Regions from separate parts of the Streptomyces sp. 71268 genome, predicted to be linked through region 2. Evidence: riboswitches for the same ligand, from Rfam matches in the RefSeq annotation. Region 2 holds a riboswitch; each other region holds the start of a gene.

Region 1 (4,088 bases), 5.6 Mb from region 2:
CAGCGCGGTGACGTAGCGGGCCCAGTCGCCGCGGGTCTTCGCGTCGTACAGCTCCTGCTCGATGGCGCTCGGTGGCTGCCAGGCGGAGGACTGCCACTCAGCGGGTGACGGTGTCTGTGGCTGTGCCTGGCGCGCGCCGTCCGGCGACGAGCTCGGGCCGTCGGCCGCCGCGGGCGCGGCGGACGGCTGCCGGTCGTCGGGGAGCCGCGGGGCATCCGGAGCGGTGGACCCGCCGCTCGCGTGCGGGCCGGCGGATGGCGCGGGGTCGGCGGGGCGGGGGGGCCGGCGCGTGGCGTGGCGGGGCGCCGTCGGCGTCGGTGGGTGGGTCGGCCTCGGTCGCCGAGGCATCGCGGGCTGCCAGCGTCTCGCGCTCGCCGACGCCGCGTGCCGGGCCGTCGACGCTCCGCACGGGACCGTCGGCGGTGCGCTCCGGCTCGGTGCCACCCTGTTTCGCGGGTTCCTCCCCGTTCCACAACCCCATGAGCGGGAACTCTACCCAGCGCCCGCCCCGTAGCACCCGGGTGGCCGGCCACCAAATGCCCTCGCGGCAGGCGAATCTGCCCTCGCGGAACGCCGATGTGCCCCCGCGCCGGGTCGGCGCGGGGGCACATCGGGTGGTGCGGTGGTACGGGGAGCCCTTGGTCAGCGATCGGTCAGGGGCGCCCGCTCAGCGATCGAGCCGCTGGTCAGAGGCTGACGCCCTTGCCACGCAGGTAGCTGACCGGGTCGACGTCCGAGCCGTAGCCGGCGCCGGTGCGCACCTCAAAGTGCAGGTGCGGGCCGCTGCTGTTGCCGGTGCTGCCGGACAGGCCGATCTGCTGGCCGCCGGTGACCGACTGGCCGGTCGAGACGGAGAGCTGCGACAGGTGGGCGTACTGGCTGTAGTGGCCGTCCGCGTGGCGGATGACGACCTGGTTGCCGTACGAGCCCGCCCAGCCGGCCGAGACGACCTGGCCGGCGCCGATGGACTTCACGGAGGTGCCGGTGGCGACCGGGAAGTCCACGCCGGTGTGGTAGCCGCTGGACCAGCTACCACCGGACTGGTGGTAGGGGGTGCCCATGGTGCTGTTGGCCACCGGAGCGGTGAAGCCGGTCGCCGAGGGGGTCTCGGCCTGCGGCTTCGGCGCGGCCTGGGCGGCCTGCGGCTGCGCGGCCTTGGGGGCGGCCTGCTGCTTCGGCGCCTGGGCGGCCTGCGGGGCGGCCTGCTGCTGCGGGGCCGCCTTCTGCTGCGGGGCCTTGGCGGCGGAGCCGGCACCGGGCAGGGTCAGGTGCTGGTTCGGGAAGATCAGGTTCGGGTTGTCGCCGATGACGTCCTGGTTGCGGTCGTAGACCGCGCGCCAGCCACCGTTGACGTCGTGCGCCTGGGAGATCTTGAACAGCGTGTCGCCGGAGCGCACGGTGTACGCCTTGCCGGCGGTCGAGTTCTGGGTGCGCGGAGCGGGCTTGCTCTCGGCCTTCGGGGCGGCCTTCGGCGCGGCCTTGGGGGCAGCGGCCTTCGGGGCGGCCTTGGGCGCGGCCTGCGGCGCGGTGCGGGCGTCGCGGGTGGTGTTCGCCTGCTCGCGGGTGCCGTCGGTGGACAGCTGCGGGGCCGGGCCGCCGGCGGTCAGGCCCGCCTTGACGGAGCACACCGGCCAGGCGCCGGGGCCCTGCACCTTGAGGACCTTCTCGGCCACGGCGATCTGCTGGTCCTTGGTGGCCAGGTCGGCGCGCGGGGCGTACTGCGCGCCGCCGAAGGCACGCCAGGTGCTGTCGGTGAACTGCAGGCCGCCGTAGAAGCCGTTACCGGTGTTGATGCTCCAGTTGCCGGTCGCCTCGCACTGGGCGACCTTCTCCCACACGTCCACCGAGGCGGCGTTGGCCTGGGTGGCCCCGAGGAAGGGAATGGCGAGGCTGGCGCCGCCAGCGGTCAGCGCGACGGAAATGCCGAGGCGACGCGGGCTGATGCGGCGATGACGCGTGCGATGAGACATAGGGGTATCCCTCTCCTATGCCTGCGAGGTGAGCTGTCGGATTCGGGCTGGAGTTGCCCGGACGTGCCCTGCGCGGCGTCTGGCGCCGCGACACGTCTTCACCCCAAGCCGACCGCGCTCAGCGCGGTGCGGCACTTACCTGGTTCCCCCGCTCTTGCCGTCATGTCTTTGAGGTTTCTCCTCGGCCAGCGGCAAGATTCGGCATCCCGGCGTCGGATACCCGCCTTCGTTTCAGCGGGAGCGCCAACAAAACACATTCATTTCGCCGGCGACAAGCCACGAACCGCCTGATAAAGATCAATTAAGGCATTAGCTCGCAATGAGAGATAACGCTGCGTACGAGATCTGTCCCCCAGGGCGACATCTTCCGGACGCCCGCGACGAGCGCATCCCTGACGGGGCGGGGCCCGGCCGGACAGCCGGCATCGCACGGACACGCCGCGTGACAGATCAACCAGCGACACCCGTGAGCTGCGACACAAGACCCGATAAGCCCGAACAGTCCGTTTTCAAGTGATCTTGCCGGGCGCTCTCGCGACGCCGGCACACCCAGCGAAGCGGCCCTACATGTGCCCCGCGCCACAGAAAACCGGCACGTCGGAGGGTTGTCTCGCACGCCTTCCCCTTAAGAACACGCTCCATGCCTCGCCCGGGTTGCCTCCGCCCCACAACACATCCCGCGACCGACTCCGCGCGACCCACCCCGCCCCTCCTTGCCCCACCTTCCCGTGCCTCACGCCACCCACGACCGCGCCCCTCCCCCGACGCCCGCCGCGTCCGTACGGTCACACCGATCGCCGTATGGACCGCCGCGCACACCGCGCCCCACGCGGCGCCCGCGAAGCCATCGCGTCCGGCGCGCGCCCGGGTCGGCGTCGAGTCGCCGGGCGGGCCCCCTAACGCTCGGGCCACCGTCGGGTCCGCCTCCCCCGTCGCGGGCGCCGGCCGCCGTGACCGGCTGACATTTCCGGGAGTCGGCGCTACCTTGTTCCGCTACCGACAGCACCTCCGTCCCACCACTCGGGGCACGGTATTCGGCCTCCGTATCGCCTCATCTCGCCTCTCTCCGCGTACTTTTGACTGAGCGTTTACTGTGGCCTGGTGCAGGTTGCGAGGGGGGCACATGCGAGACGAGGACAGGGCCGGGGCCGGCGGTGGGCCCCACGACCACTGGGCGGGCAGCGCCCCGGCGCGGGCGGGCTCCGAGGGGACACAGAGATGGCCCCGGACGCCGACGCACAAGGACTCACCCGCGCCCGGCCGTCCGCACGTGGTGATCGACGGCCGCTACGAACTGCTGGAACCGATCGGCAGCGGCGGCATGGGCGAGGTGTGGAAGGCCCATGACCGGCGGCTGCGCCGGTTCGTCGCCGTCAAGGGCCTGCTCGACCGGAACGCGATGACCGCCGACACCCAGGCCGCGGCGATGCAGCGGGCGCGCCGGGAGGCGGAGGCGATCGCCAAGATCGAGCACCCGAACGTGGTGACGGTCCACGACCAGGTCGAGACGGACAACCAGGTCTGGATCGTGATGAAGCTGCTCGACGCCGGCTCGCTGGCGGACCTGCTGCGCAGCCAGCAGGTGCTCGCCGTGCCCAGGGCGGCGGACATCGGCCACCAGATCCTGCGCGGCCTGCGGGCGGTGCACGCGGCGTCGGTCGTCCACCGCGACGTGAAGCCGGGCAACGTACTGGTCCGCGACGACGGGCTGGTGATCCTGGTGGACTTCGGCATCGCGACGTTCGTGGGCGCCGCCTCCGTCACCCGCCCCGGCAGCATCATCGGCACACCCCCGTACCTGGCACCCGAACTCTTCGCACCCGGCTCCCGCGGCCCCACGCCCGCGTCCGACCTGTGGGCGCTCGGAGTCACGTTGTACGAGATGGTCGAGGGCCGCCTCCCGTTCGGCGGCAGCGAGGTCTGGGAGGTCCAGGAAAGCATCCTGCGCACGCCGAACCCGGTACCCCGGTACGCCGGCCCCCTCGCCCCGGTGATCCAGGGGCTGCTGCGCAGCGATCCCGACGAGCGCCTGGACGCGGCCACGGCGGACGCCATGCTGGGCGAGGTGCTGGCCGGTCCGTCGAACGCGGGCCCGGTGATGGTCGCGCCGCGCCCGCC
Region 2 (4,088 bases):
GCCTCGTCCGCCGGCGCCGACGAGGGGCGGCCGCGCTCGTCGATGCGGTCGTACCGGACCGTGGCGATGAACTCGTCGCCGACCGTCGCCGCCAGGCCGACCCGGTTCACGTAGTCGTGGTGGGTGAAGCGGTGCACATCGCGGTCGGAGAGCCGGGGGTAGGGGGCGAAGAAGCGGTAGTACTTGGACTCGTCCGAGACCCGCTCGTAGAAGTCGACCAGGCGCTGGCCGTCGTCGGGCGTGATGGGGCGGATCTGGGCGGTGCCGCCGTCGCGGAGCACCACGTCCGCTTCCCAGTGCGTCGGATAGGCGTGCTCGGGCGGCGTTTCCATGGCTCCAAGACTAGGCGGGGGCACCGACAACGGTCCGACTCGCGCTCAGCGTTGCGCCGGGGCAGGCTGTGGAAGGGCTTCGCCAGAGCACTCCGCACCCCGTGAGAGACTGGTCTAGACAACAGCAACCACCTGAAGGGCAACACCATGGTTGAGCGCCGCGTCACCGTCGGCTGGGCAGAGGGCCTGCACGCTCGCCCCGCGTCCATCTTCGTCCGCGCCGCGACGGCCTCCGGCGTCCCCGTGACGATCGCCAAGCCGGACGGCACCCCGGTCAACGCCGCCTCGATGCTCGCCGTGCTCGGCCTCGGCGCGCAGGGCGGCGAGGAGATCGTGCTCGCATCGGAGGCCGACGGCTCCGAGGCCGCGCTCGACCGGCTGGCCAAGCTCGTCGCCGAGGGGCTTGAGGAGCTTCCGGAGACGGTCTGAGTCGCTTTTCAGCACCCTGCGAAGCCGCGGTGATCCCCCTGGGACGTCACCGCGGCTTCGTCGTTTCCGCCCCGGGAAGGGGCGTGCGCTGTCGTACGGGCGCCGCCGCGGCGCGCGGCCGCGCGCCGGCCCCCGTGGCCCGGGCCCGAGCCGAGACGCGCCGAGGGCCCCGGCTCGGTGCCGGGGCCCTCGGTGTGGGACGTGCGGGGGCCGGGCGGGGTGGCCCGGCCTCGCCTCAGATGTTGACGCCGTGGGAGCGCAGGTAGGCGACGGGGTTGATGTCCGAGCCGTACTCGGGCGACGTGCGGGCCTCGAAGTGCAGGTGCGCGCCGAAGGAGTTGCCCGTGTTGCCGGCGAGACCGATCTGCTCGCCGGGGGCCACGCTCTGGCCCACCGAGACGGAGATCGAGTCGAGGTGCCCGTACTGCGTGTAGGTGCCGTCGTTCATCTTGATCACGACGTTGTTGCCGTACGCGCCGCCCCAGCCGGCCTCGACGATGGTGCCGGCGCCCACGGCGCGCACCGAGGTGCCGGTGCTGGCGTGGAAGTCGACGCCGGTGTGGCTGCCGGAGGACCAGGCGCCACCGGACGCCTGGTACTGCGTCGAGACGTACGAGCCCGCGACCGGCAGGACGTAGGAGCCCACCGCGGGACGCTCGGCGGTACGCGACGCGCGCGTGTCCACGACCTCGCTGGCGCGGGTCTCCTCGGCCTCGCGCTCCGCGGCGGCCCGTGCCTCGGCCGCCTTCTTCGCGGCGGCCTTCTTCTTCGCGGCCTCGGCGGCGGCCTTGCGCTTGGCCTCCTCCGCCTTCTTCTTCATCTCGGCGGCGTGCTCGGCGGCCTGCTGGCGCGCCTCTTCCTCGGCCTGCTGCTCGGCCGCGGCCTGCTCGGCGGCGGAGTACTGGGCGTCGGCCTGGGCGCCGATCTTGTCCGCGATGTCCTCGTTCAGGGTCGCGGCCTGGCGCAGGCCGGTGTCCTGGAGCTCGGGGACGCCGTCGGCGCCCGGGGCGGCCATCGCGGGAGCGGCTATGCCGGCGACGACGCCGGTGGCCGCGAGGGTGGCCATGCCCGCCGCGTTCGCGCTGGTACGGACAAAGCGGCTGGGGCGACGGTGCCGCCCAGTGGCACGGGTGAACGCCATGCGGAGGCGTACTCCTTTCCTTCCTTCTCGCCTACCGGGTTAGCTGACGGGTTCGGAGCAGGAAGGTCTCCTACGGTCACCACGCCTCTCGCGAGGATGGCGGCCGATTCACCCCAGGGGACTTGGGTCCCCGGCTCCCCTGGCTCGCGCCATAAGGGACTCGGCGATGGTTGCCCGGTGCCACGGGTGTGGCGAAGGTGTGACGGACAACGGGGCTGACGCTAAGCGGGACGTCTTTTGATCGGCAAACAGAACCGGCCGTTTGTTGCGCACGCCACACGGCAGACAGGCAGCCTCTCCCGCAAAACAGACAAACCGAGAGGCCCCGGCATCCCACTTGACACCAGGGCCTCTTAACGGCTCATCAGCAACAGGAGTCCCAGACTCCGCCACGGACACCCGGGGCAATCCGGGCGCCCATGGCGCTCTCTGGGGCACGGTCAGCTATCGGGCACCGTTGCCCGCGCCCTCGCGTACGCCACCCGGCTCCACGGCCCGCGTGCCGGCCCGCGCCTGCCGGCCCGCGCGGCCCGGCGCCCCGGGGCCACGGCAGCCGCCCCGCGCCCGGGGCGCCGGTCGGCGCGCCGACCGGCGCCCCGGGCGCGGGCACCACGGGCGCGGACGGCACGGGACCGAGCCCGGGCCGGGCGGCGCCTGACGGCCCGCCAGCCCGGCTCGGCCGCCGGGGCGCGCGCCGCTAGCCGCTCACCACCCGTACGTCCCCGATGCCCAGCGCCTTCACCGGCTCGGCGATCACCGAGGCGTCGCCGACCAGCACGGTCACCAGCCGGTCGGTGGGGAAGGCGGCGACGGCCGCGGCGGTCGCCTCGACCGTGCCGGTCTCCGCGAGCCGCCGGTAGAGGTGGGCCTGGAAGTCGTCCGGCAGGTGCTGCTCCACCTGATCGGCGAGGGTGCCCGCGACCGAGGCGGCCGTCTCGTACTTCAACGGGGCGATCCCCACCAGGTTCTGCACGGCCACGTCGCGCTCGTCGTCCGTGAGCCCGTCGGCGGCCAACGTGCGCAGCACCTTCCACGCGTCCTCGAGCGCCGGGCCCGTCACCTCGGTGGCCACCGAGCCGCTGATGGCCAGGAGGGACAGGCCCGTGCCCTCCGGCGTGGAGCGCAGGACCTGGGCGAAGGCCCGCACGCCGTAGGTGTAGCCCTTCTCCTCGCGCAGCACCCGGTCGAGCCGGGAGGTGAGGGTGCCGCCCAGGCAGTAGGTGCCGAGCGTCTGGGCGGGCCAGACCTGGTCGTGCCGGTCGGCGCCGACCCGGCCGATGAGCAGTTGGGTCTGCACCGCGCCCGGCCGGTCCACGATGACGACCCGGCCGGTGTCGTTGGCGGTGACGGTGGGCACCGGGCGGGGCGCGGCCGTGTCGCCGCTCCAGGCGCCCAGCGTGTCGGCCAGCGCCTGGTCGAGGTCGACGCCGGTGAGGTCGCCGACGACGACGGCGGTGGCCGTGGCCGGGCGCACGTGGGCCGCGTAGAAGGCGCGCACGGCGGCGGCGTCCACGCGCGCGACCGACTCCTCGGTGCCCTGGCGCGGCCGGGACATCCGGGAGTCGGCCGGGAAGAGCTCCTTGGACAGCGTCATCGCGGCCCGCCGGGCCGGGTTGGCCAGCTCGTGCGGGATCTCGTCGAGCCGGTTGCGCACCAGCCGCTCGATCTCGCCCTCCGGGAAGGCGGGGGCGCGCAGGGCGTCGGCGAGCAGCCCGAGCGCCTTCGTCAGCCGGGAGGCGGGGACCTCCAGGGAGACGCGCACGCCGGGGTGGTCCGCGTAGGCGTCCAGGGTGGCGCCGCAGCGCTCCAGCTCGGCGGCGAACTCCTCGGCCGAGTGCCGGTCGGTGCCCTCCGACAGCGCCCGCGCCATGATGGTGGCCACGCCTTCGAGCCCCTGCGGCTCGGCCTCCAGCGGTGCGGCGAGGCTGACCTCGACCGCGACGACCTGCTGGCCGGGGCGGTGGCAGCGCAGCACGGTCAGGCCGTTGGGCAACTGGCCGCGCTCGGGCGCCGGGAAGGCCCACGGCCTGGCCTGGCCCGGCTGCGGCTGGGGGTGGAACTGCATGCTCGTCACGGTGGTGTCCGTCGCGTTCGTCTGCGTCGCGGTCGTGGTTGCGGCGTCGCTCACCGGCCGGCCCCTTCCTCGTTGTCCTCGGTCGCTGCGTCGGCCACGTCGGCCGCGGTCG
Region 3 (4,088 bases), 1.6 Mb from region 2:
GATCTTGTTCCGGTAGACCTTTTCCTTGAGCGCGACGAGATCCTCGTCCGGAGCGTTCAGAACGTCGAGCTCCAGAGCCACGCCCATGGCGGCGTCCGTTTGTGGTGCGGTGGTCATATTCTCCCCCAGCGGCGAGCCGGTTGGTTTAACAATGCACTGGCTCTACCACCGTTCAGCAGCGGGCTTAGGGCAACCTTGCAGCTCGCTGAAACGGAGGGGTGATCTCACCAACAGGCGTTCGGGGGGCAGGTGAGCGGATGCCGCCTTTTGCCTTGGGCCGTATGGGCCGTGCCCCAGTCGGCGCACCCGGACGCGACCGGACTATATGTCACCCGTACGAGTGGACCAGGGGTTCAGCGGCGCGACGCCGCGCCGACGCCTTGGGCAGGCCAATCACCTCGGAGTTCGGTGCGCCGGGGCGCGCGGGAGCGGAAGGGCGGGCGCGCAGCGGGCAGTGCGATCGGCGAATTCCCTGATACACCTGTCCCCTGCGCCGGATCAGCGCGCGACGTGTGGACGCGTGGGGCGTTGGGCAGTCAGTCCCCCAGCGCACGCCCGCCGCCATCCTCTTCACCCGCGATAGCCGCCCGATCCGCGTGCCACCCGCCACTGCGCCACCGGACCCCGGGGCGCGGGTGTGTCCCCCGGCCCGTTCCGCGCCGGCCCAGCGCCGTTCGCGCGTACGCCGCCCACCACCCAGCACAGATGAGGAACTCCCCGTGAAGATCCGAACGTTCACCAAGCTGGTGCGCAGCAATCACCTCTCACTGGCCATGCGGATGCCGCGGGAGCTCGCCGGCCCCGCGTACCGCGCCTCGTTCCTGGCCGCGGCCGCCAACAGTGGCGTGCTGCGCCATCTCGCGCGGCAACCGCTCGACGCGCCCGCGCTCGCCGACGAGCTGGGCATGCACGGTGAGGAGCAACTGCTCGGCGTCTGGCTCGACATGGGAGTGCGGCTCGGAGAACTCGGCTCGCGCGGCGGGCGCTACCGGCTGCGCGGCCGCCTGGCCAAGTCGCTGGCGCGGCCGGAGGCGGACGCCTACGTGGCGCTGCTCGAACAGCTCATGCGCTTCCACGCCCCACTGCTCCTGGACGCCCCCGACATGCTGCGCGAAGGGCGTCGGGTGTCGATCGCCGACCAGGACGGCGCGCTCATCGCCCGCTCGTCCCGTGTCCTCGAACCCGCCGTGCAGGGCGTGGTGGAGCAGCAGGTCGACCGGAACTCACCGGTCCGGCTCCTGGAGGTGGGCTGCGGCAGCGGCACCTACGTACGGCACGCCGCCTCGCTCAACCCTCGGCTGACGGCCGTGGCGATCGACCTGCAGGACGAGGTGGTGGCGCAGGCGCAGGCGAACCTGGACAAGTGGAACCTGTCCGACCGGGTGGAGGTCGTCCGCAGCGACCTGCGGACGTACTCGACGGAGCAGAAGTTCGACCTGGTCACGCTGCACAACAACATCTACTACTTCCCCCACGGTGAGCGGACCAAGGTGCTGGAGCGGGCGCGCTCGTTTCTGATGCCCGGCGGCAAGCTGCTCCTGACGACGAGTTGCCAGGGTGGCGGCCCGGGCATGGAGATGCTGAACCTGTGGTGCGCGTACGCCGACTTCGCCGGCCCGCTGCCGCGCCCGGCCGAGCTGTTGGGGCAGATGCGGGACGCGGGCTTCACACAGGTGCGCTCCCGCCGCCTGGTGCCCGGCGAGGAGTTCCGGGCCTTCGTCGGCACCTGCCCCTTCGACGACTAGCCTCACGCGTTCGACGGCTTGCCCCAGACGCAGGCGGCGGGCCGGGAACGGCCGGCGGTGGCGGAGACACACGGTCATCGCCATCCCGCCGCCACCGTGACACCACGCCACCGTCACCCCGCGCCTCCGGTGTCGCGCGGCGCCGGGTCGCCGACGGCCGGCCGTGCGCGCGGATTGACGTCGCGTCACGGCACACCGCCGCGCGCGCCGCGAACCCGGGGGTGGTGGGCGGCTGCCTGGCCCACAGCCTGGTCACGCCCTGGAACCTCTGCGTCCGGTTCGGCGTTTTCGCAGTTCAGAGCGGGTTTGCGCGACTCGTATGGGGGATGAGACCGACCGCGGTTCTGTGTCACCAGCGAAGGTGAAGAAGTTCACATACGGCCCTTTCGGCTGCGAATTCGGGCCGTGGATGACGCAGTATCCCTATCCGACACCACCAAGCCCCCGTCACCACGGCGGGGCGGTCCGGGCGGACGCCGAGTCCTGCCGCCGCGCGGGCCCAGTGAGAAGAACACGAAATCGGCAGGAACGGGAGACCCAGGCACGACGGGCCACGAAGTCGGTGGCCCTTGGGGTGAAGCCACGCGAGTGGCCGGGCAACTTCGCCAGTCCGAACCCGACAGGTCATCTTTCGCAGGCGGATGACGAAGGGCTTTCGTATGTCCGCGCAGCCACGCATACCCTCGATCGCCACGCGCATCGGCACCGCTTCGGCCCTCACCGCCACGGTGCTGGCCGGTTCCTCGTTCGTCCCCGCCCTGACGACCGATGCGCAGGCGGCGACGGCCTCCGGCAAGGCGCTCAAGATCGCCGCCGGCAAGAAGGGCGCACCCTACAAGTACGGGGCGGTCGGCCCGCACCGGTTCGACTGCTCGGGGTTGACGCTCTACTCGTTCAAGAAGGCGGGCAAGAAGCTGCCGCGCACGGCGGCGGCCCAGTACAACAAGACCCGCCACCTGTCCAAGAGCTCGCGCAAGGCGGGTGACCTGGTCTTCTTCCACTCCGGGCGGAACGTCTACCACGTGGGCATCTACGCCGGGAAGAACAAGATCTGGCACGCGCCCAAGCCTGGCAAGTCGGTGCGGCTGGAGAAGATCTGGACCAACAAGGTCTGGTACGGCCGCGTCCGCTGACCATGACGGGTGGGTCGGGGCGCCGGGCGGGCGATGCCGCGCCGCGCCCCGACCCCACGACCCTGGGACGAGAGGGGTGTGGGGACGAGAGCCGCCCTACGGGCCGGTTCCGGGTCGATGTCACCAAGCCGAGTGATGTTGCCATCGAGTACGTCACCCGCAGGGAGCAATCCCCGTTGTCCTCACGTGCCGACCGAATCACGGTCAGCCTGATCCACGAGGACGAGTCATGATGCGAGGAATGACGGGGGTTGCCGTCGTCGCAGCGGCGCTGGCGTGCGCGGTGACGCCGGCCCAGGCTGGTGAGGCAGCCAAGCCCATCAAGAACGGCAAGGCCGAGTTCTGCCTGAGCAAGCCCGCCGCCAAGCAGCTTGCCAAGGCGAAGGTCACGCTGGCCGCCACGGGGGCCGCTCGGATCACCGGCAAGCAGCGCCAGTGCGTGTCCCTCCCGCTGGTCGAGGGCACGAGGGACTACGCGAAGTTGCAGGGCGGTGTCACGTTTCGTGACAAGGACGACCGTCTCGACCTCACCAAGATCTACAACTACGTGAACAAGTCCTCGCGGACCCAGGCGCACGCCTCGGTCAACCGGGCCAAGGCGCAGCCGGTGCGGTTCCTGACCTACACCATCAAGCGGGAGAACGCGAAGGTCACGCAGAAGCAGGTCAAGGCGGTCAACGTGCGGACCGCGCTGACTCCCGAGGGCGAGAAGCTGCTCAAGAAGACCTTCGGCAAGTCGCCGGTGCGCAAGGGCGACCACCTCTTCACGCTCAACGCGGTCGCCGACATGCCGAGGCTCGCCCCGGACACACTCGGTGACCTGCTCGACCTGCTGCGCTGAACCGAGGGCTGAACCCGGGACGCGGAGCGCCCCGGACCACGGCAGGTGAACCACGGCGGCCGATCGGCTCCACGGATGCCGCCGACACGCCACATGGCGTGTCGGCGGCATCCGTGCGTACGGCGCCCCGGCGCCTGCGCGCCGTCAGGCTCCGCGCACCGCGGCCAGTTGCTGGGCGAAGGGGACGACCTCGTCGTCGTCCTGGTGCGGCACGGACGGGGCGTCGACCAGCAGGCCGGCGAGTTGGCGTGCGGCGCGGTCGATTCGCTCGCTCAGCCCGTCGGTACGGCCGTCCCCGGCCGCGCCCCAGTCCTCGGAGGCGGCGTAGACGCCGGTGGGCACGGTGACGGCGCGCAGGTAACCGAAGAG
Region 4 (4,088 bases), 3.3 Mb from region 2:
GAGGATGGTCTGCGTGGAACGGTAGTTCTGCTCCAGCAGGATCGTCGTCGCGTTCGGGTAGTCCTCCTCGAACTGGAGGATGTTGCGGATGGTCGCGCCACGGAACGCGTAGATCGACTGGTCAGCGTCGCCCACCACGCACAGTTCGGCCGCGGACTCGGCCGGCCCGACCAGCTCGCGCACCAGCGTGTACTGCGCGTGGTTGGTGTCCTGGTACTCGTCCACCAGCACGTGCCGGAACCGGCGGCGGTAGTGCTCCGAGACGTCCGGGAACGCCTGGAGCAGGTGCACCGTGGTCATGATGATGTCGTCAAAGTCGAGGGCGTTGGCCTCGCGCAGCCTGGCCTGGTACATCGTGTACGCCTCGGCCAGCGTCTTCTCGAAGCCGCCACCGGAACCCGCGCCGTCGCCGCCCACCTGCGCCGCGTAGGTCTCCTCGTCGATGAGCTCGTTCTTGAGGTTGGAGATCTTGGCGCTGAAGGACTTGGGCGGGAACCGCTTCGGGTCCAGGTCCAGGTCGCGGCAGACCAGGGCCATCAGCCGCTTGGAGTCGGCCGCGTCGTAGATCGAGAACGAGGACGTGAAGCCGAGCTTCTTGGACTCGCGGCGCAGGATGCGCACGCAGGCGCTGTGGAACGTCGACACCCACATGGCGTTCGCGCGCTGGCCCACGAGGTCCGTGACGCGCTCCTTCATCTCGCCCGCGGCCTTGTTCGTGAACGTGATCGCCAGGATCTCGCCAGGGTGCGCGCGGCGGGCGCCCAGCAGATGCGCGATGCGGTGGGTGAGCACCCGGGTCTTGCCCGAGCCGGCGCCGGCGACGATGAGCAGCGGCGATCCGGCGTGCACGACGGCGGCCCGCTGCTGCTCGTTCATCCCCTCAAGCAGCGCGGCCGGGTCCACGGCCGGGCGCGGCGCGCCGTTGCGGTAGTACGCCTCGCGCTCGCCGTACGGCTCCGGCTCCTCGCCGTACGCGTCGGACCCCGCGCGGCCGGCGCGCTCGCCGAAGCCGGCGGCCGGCCCCGGCCCCGCGCTCGGGGCGAGGTCCCAGCCCTCGAACAGGTCGTGCGGAACCTGCTCCGGGGCCTGGCCCGCGGGCACCGTCGGGTCACCCGGGGCGTCCTCGGGGATCTCCTGCTCCTCGGGCGGGGGCTCGCCGCCCGACCGGGCAAGATCCGCCAGGAAGTCGTCGTCAAAGAGGCTGCTCATCGCGAACCGAGTCTAGGCGGCACCACTGACAACCCGCACCGCCCTTCCCCCGACCCCTTCCCGACATGTCGAACACCAGCCTTCCCAGCCACCCGGGCCGTTGGCTACGGTGCCTGGTCATGGCGGCCCGTACCCCCGTCGGCGAAAGCGTCGGCAACGGGCGGCCCGCGCCGAGTCCGGCCCTGTCAGGCGGCCGGAGCCGGGGACCCACCGTTCCCCGCGCCTTACGGGAGTCTCCCGGAGGCGGGGGGAAGTACCACCGGGGTGAATCGGACCGCATCCCCATGTGCGGACCGTAGGGCATTCCCTTCCCTCCCCGTGCGCTCGGTGACGCCCGTCCCCGAGCCGCGCGGAGCGCCCGAACCCGACAGCTAACCCGGTAGGCGGTCCACGGAAGGAGTCGCCTCCCTTGGCGTCACACCGCAGGTCGCGGTACCGGCTGGACGTGTCGTCCGGTCGTCGTACCGTCGCCGGCCTCACCACGGCCGCGCTCGCCTCCCTCGCCCTCCTCGTCCAGCTCGCGCCGTCGGCCACCGCCGTACCGCGCGAGCCGCGCCCCTCGGTCGAGGAGGTGCGGCAGCGGGTCGACGCGCTGTACCGCGAGGCCGGCAGCGCCACCCAGGCGTACAACGGGGCCAAGGAGCGCACGGACGCGCAGCAGGCCCGGGTGGACGAACTGCTCGGGGACGTCGCCGAGCACACCGAGCGAGTCAACGAGGCGCGCCGCAAGCTGGGGACCTTCGCGGCGGCCCAGTACCGCACCGGCAGCGCCCACTCGACCGCGACGCTGCTCCTGGCCGCCGACTCCCAGCGTCTCTTCGACCAGTCGCACCTGCTGGCCCGGATGACCAGTCGGCAGCAGCGGGCACTGGCGGACTACGAGGCCCGGCGGGCGACGGCGGCCACCCAGCGCGGCAAGGCGGCGCGGAGCCTGGCCTCCCTCACCGCCGCCCAGGACGACCTGCGGGCCAAGAAGAAGTCCGTACAGACCAAGCTGGCCGAGGCCCGCAAGCTGCTGTCCAGATTGACCGCCGAGGAGAAGGCCAGGCTGGCGGAGCTGGAGCGCAGGAAGCAGGCCGAGGCCGAGCGCAAGGCCAAGGAGTTGGCCCGCGAGCAGGCCGAGAAGGAGCGCGCGGAGCGGGAGCGGCGCGAGCGGGAACAGCGGGAGCGTGAGCAGCGCGAGAACGCCGGCGACACGGGCGGCGACAGCGGCGACGGAAGCGGCCAGGGCGGGGCCGCGGGCCGCGGCGACGGCTCGGGCGACATCGGCCCGAGCGACCCCGCTTCCCCGGCCGACACGGCGAAGGCGCAACAGGCCATCGACTTCGCGCGGGCACAGCTCGGCAAGCCGTACGTGTGGGGCGCGACCGGCCCCAACGCGTACGACTGCTCCGGGCTGACGCAGGGCGCGTGGAAGGCCGCCGGGGTGACCCTGCCGCGCACCACCTGGGACCAGGTCAAGGTCGGCCAACGCATAGCCACCACCGACCTCGCCCCCGGTGACCTGGTCTTCTTCTTCGACGACATCAGCCATGTCGGCCTCTACGTCGGCGAGGGCAAGATGATCCACGCGCCGAGGCCCGGGGCCAACGTGCGGGTCGAGTCGATCTACACGATGCCGCTGTACGGGAACGTGCGGCCGGCCTGACCCGCCGGGCCCCCGCCCCCACGGAGCGGGCCCGCCTCCCCTGGCGCGGGGGCGGGCCCGCTCGCCGGTGGGGGCGGTTTCCGCTGGCTGCTGGCCGCTGGCGGGAGGGTGCGGCGTACGCCGGGGGTGGGCGAGGGTGGCGAAGACGGTGCCGGTCACGGCCTCGCGGGGAGGGGCGGCGTCCGTCGGGCCGCTGGCGGGAGGACCGCTGGCGGGAGGACCGCTGGACCGCTGGACCGCTGGACCGCTGAGCGAACGGGCGCGGGGACCAAGGGCACCCCCAAAGACGAATCGCAGATGCGTATTCCATAGAATCGCGGCGTGCGACTGACCAAGGCCACCGATCTGGCGCTCCGCGTCGCCATGCGCCTCGCGGTGCTCGACGCGGAGAGCGCGCCGACCACTCGCGAGGTGGCCGACGCCGTCGCCGTGCCGTACAGCCATGCCGCGAAGGCCGTCACCCGGCTGCGCCACCTCGGCGTGGTCGAGGCCCGGCGCGGCCGGGGCGGCGGGCTGGCGCTGACCTCGACCGGGCGCGCCGCGTCGCTCGGCTGGCTGGTACGCGAGCTTGAGGGGGCGGGTGACGTGGTGGGCTGCGAGGACGACCCGCCCTGCCCGCTGCGCACGGCGTGCCGGCTGCGCAGCGCGCTACGCCAGGCACAGGAATCCTTCTACGCCACGCTCGACCCGATCACCATCGCCGACCTCGTCTCCGCCCCGACCGGCCCCGTCCTGCTGGGCCTCACACCCCGTCCCACCTAGCACCCGAACACCACCCGCCACCTGATCACCACCCGCCGCGCCCACCGCGCACCGCGCGGGCCGCGGCCAAGCCCGCCCGCGCCTCACCGTGGCCACCTCGCGCCACCCCGCCCGAGGCCCCACGCCCACGTCGCCTCTCCCCGCTCCCCCCTGACCGGCCCTCGCGCCGGAATCCCCGCAATCCCTTCCGCGAACACCCTCGACCAAAAAGACGAATCTCAGAATCTGATTTGGAGTAGCCATGCTGTCCGAAAAGTCGGCCGTCGCGGTCCGTGCCACGCTGCCCGCCGTGCACGGCGCGCTCGACGAGATCGCCGCACGCTTCTACGACCGGCTGTTCGCGGCCCACCCCGCGCTGCTGCGCGACCTGTTCAACCGTGGCAACCAGGCCAACGGGACGCAGCGGCAGGCGCTCGCCGGCGCGCTCGCGGCGTTCGCGACGACGCTGGTCGGGCCATCGCCCACCGCG

Evidence for each region. Region 2 has a riboswitch for cyclic di-AMP ahead of OYE22_RS06905 (M23 family metallopeptidase). Riboswitches for the same ligand answer to the same signal wherever they lie in the genome.
Region 1: it holds a riboswitch for cyclic di-AMP, as region 2 does, so the genes downstream of both, OYE22_RS29875 (transglycosylase family protein) here and OYE22_RS06905 (M23 family metallopeptidase) in region 2, are expected to answer to the same signal.
Region 3: it holds a riboswitch for cyclic di-AMP, as region 2 does, so the genes downstream of both, OYE22_RS00980 (C40 family peptidase) here and OYE22_RS06905 (M23 family metallopeptidase) in region 2, are expected to answer to the same signal.
Region 4: it holds a riboswitch for cyclic di-AMP, as region 2 does, so the genes downstream of both, OYE22_RS20375 (C40 family peptidase) here and OYE22_RS06905 (M23 family metallopeptidase) in region 2, are expected to answer to the same signal.

The regions. Positions count from the first base shown of each region.
Region 1 covers NZ_CP114200.1:7,452,174-7,456,261, reverse strand. Annotated here, with positions in the region: gene OYE22_RS29880 (DUF1266 domain-containing protein) at 1-348, opposite strand, end outside; gene OYE22_RS29875 (transglycosylase family protein) at 687-1,970, opposite strand; cyclic di-AMP (ydaO/yuaA leader) riboswitch at 1,976-2,174, opposite strand; gene OYE22_RS29870 (serine/threonine-protein kinase) at 3,094-4,088, shown strand, end outside.
Region 2 covers NZ_CP114200.1:1,891,258-1,895,345, forward strand. Annotated here, with positions in the region: gene OYE22_RS06895 (GNAT family N-acetyltransferase) at 1-332, opposite strand, end outside; gene OYE22_RS06900 (HPr family phosphocarrier protein) at 480-761, shown strand; gene OYE22_RS06905 (M23 family metallopeptidase) at 997-1,902, opposite strand; cyclic di-AMP (ydaO/yuaA leader) riboswitch at 1,916-2,078, opposite strand; gene OYE22_RS06910 (pitrilysin family protein) at 2,600-3,967, opposite strand; gene OYE22_RS06915 (pitrilysin family protein) at 4,027-4,088, opposite strand, start outside.
Region 3 covers NZ_CP114200.1:305,363-309,450, forward strand. Annotated here, with positions in the region: gene OYE22_RS00970 (TauD/TfdA family dioxygenase) at 1-87, opposite strand, end outside; gene OYE22_RS00975 (class I SAM-dependent methyltransferase) at 720-1,745, shown strand; cyclic di-AMP (ydaO/yuaA leader) riboswitch at 2,248-2,401, shown strand; gene OYE22_RS00980 (C40 family peptidase) at 2,405-2,878, shown strand; gene OYE22_RS00985 (hypothetical protein) at 3,120-3,719, shown strand; gene OYE22_RS00990 (FMN reductase) at 3,864-4,088, opposite strand, start outside.
Region 4 covers NZ_CP114200.1:5,149,286-5,153,373, reverse strand. Annotated here, with positions in the region: gene OYE22_RS20380 (ATP-dependent DNA helicase) at 1-1,209, opposite strand, end outside; cyclic di-AMP (ydaO/yuaA leader) riboswitch at 1,368-1,611, shown strand; gene OYE22_RS20375 (C40 family peptidase) at 1,619-2,857, shown strand; gene OYE22_RS20370 (Rrf2 family transcriptional regulator) at 3,179-3,619, shown strand; gene OYE22_RS20365 (globin domain-containing protein) at 3,861-4,088, shown strand, end outside.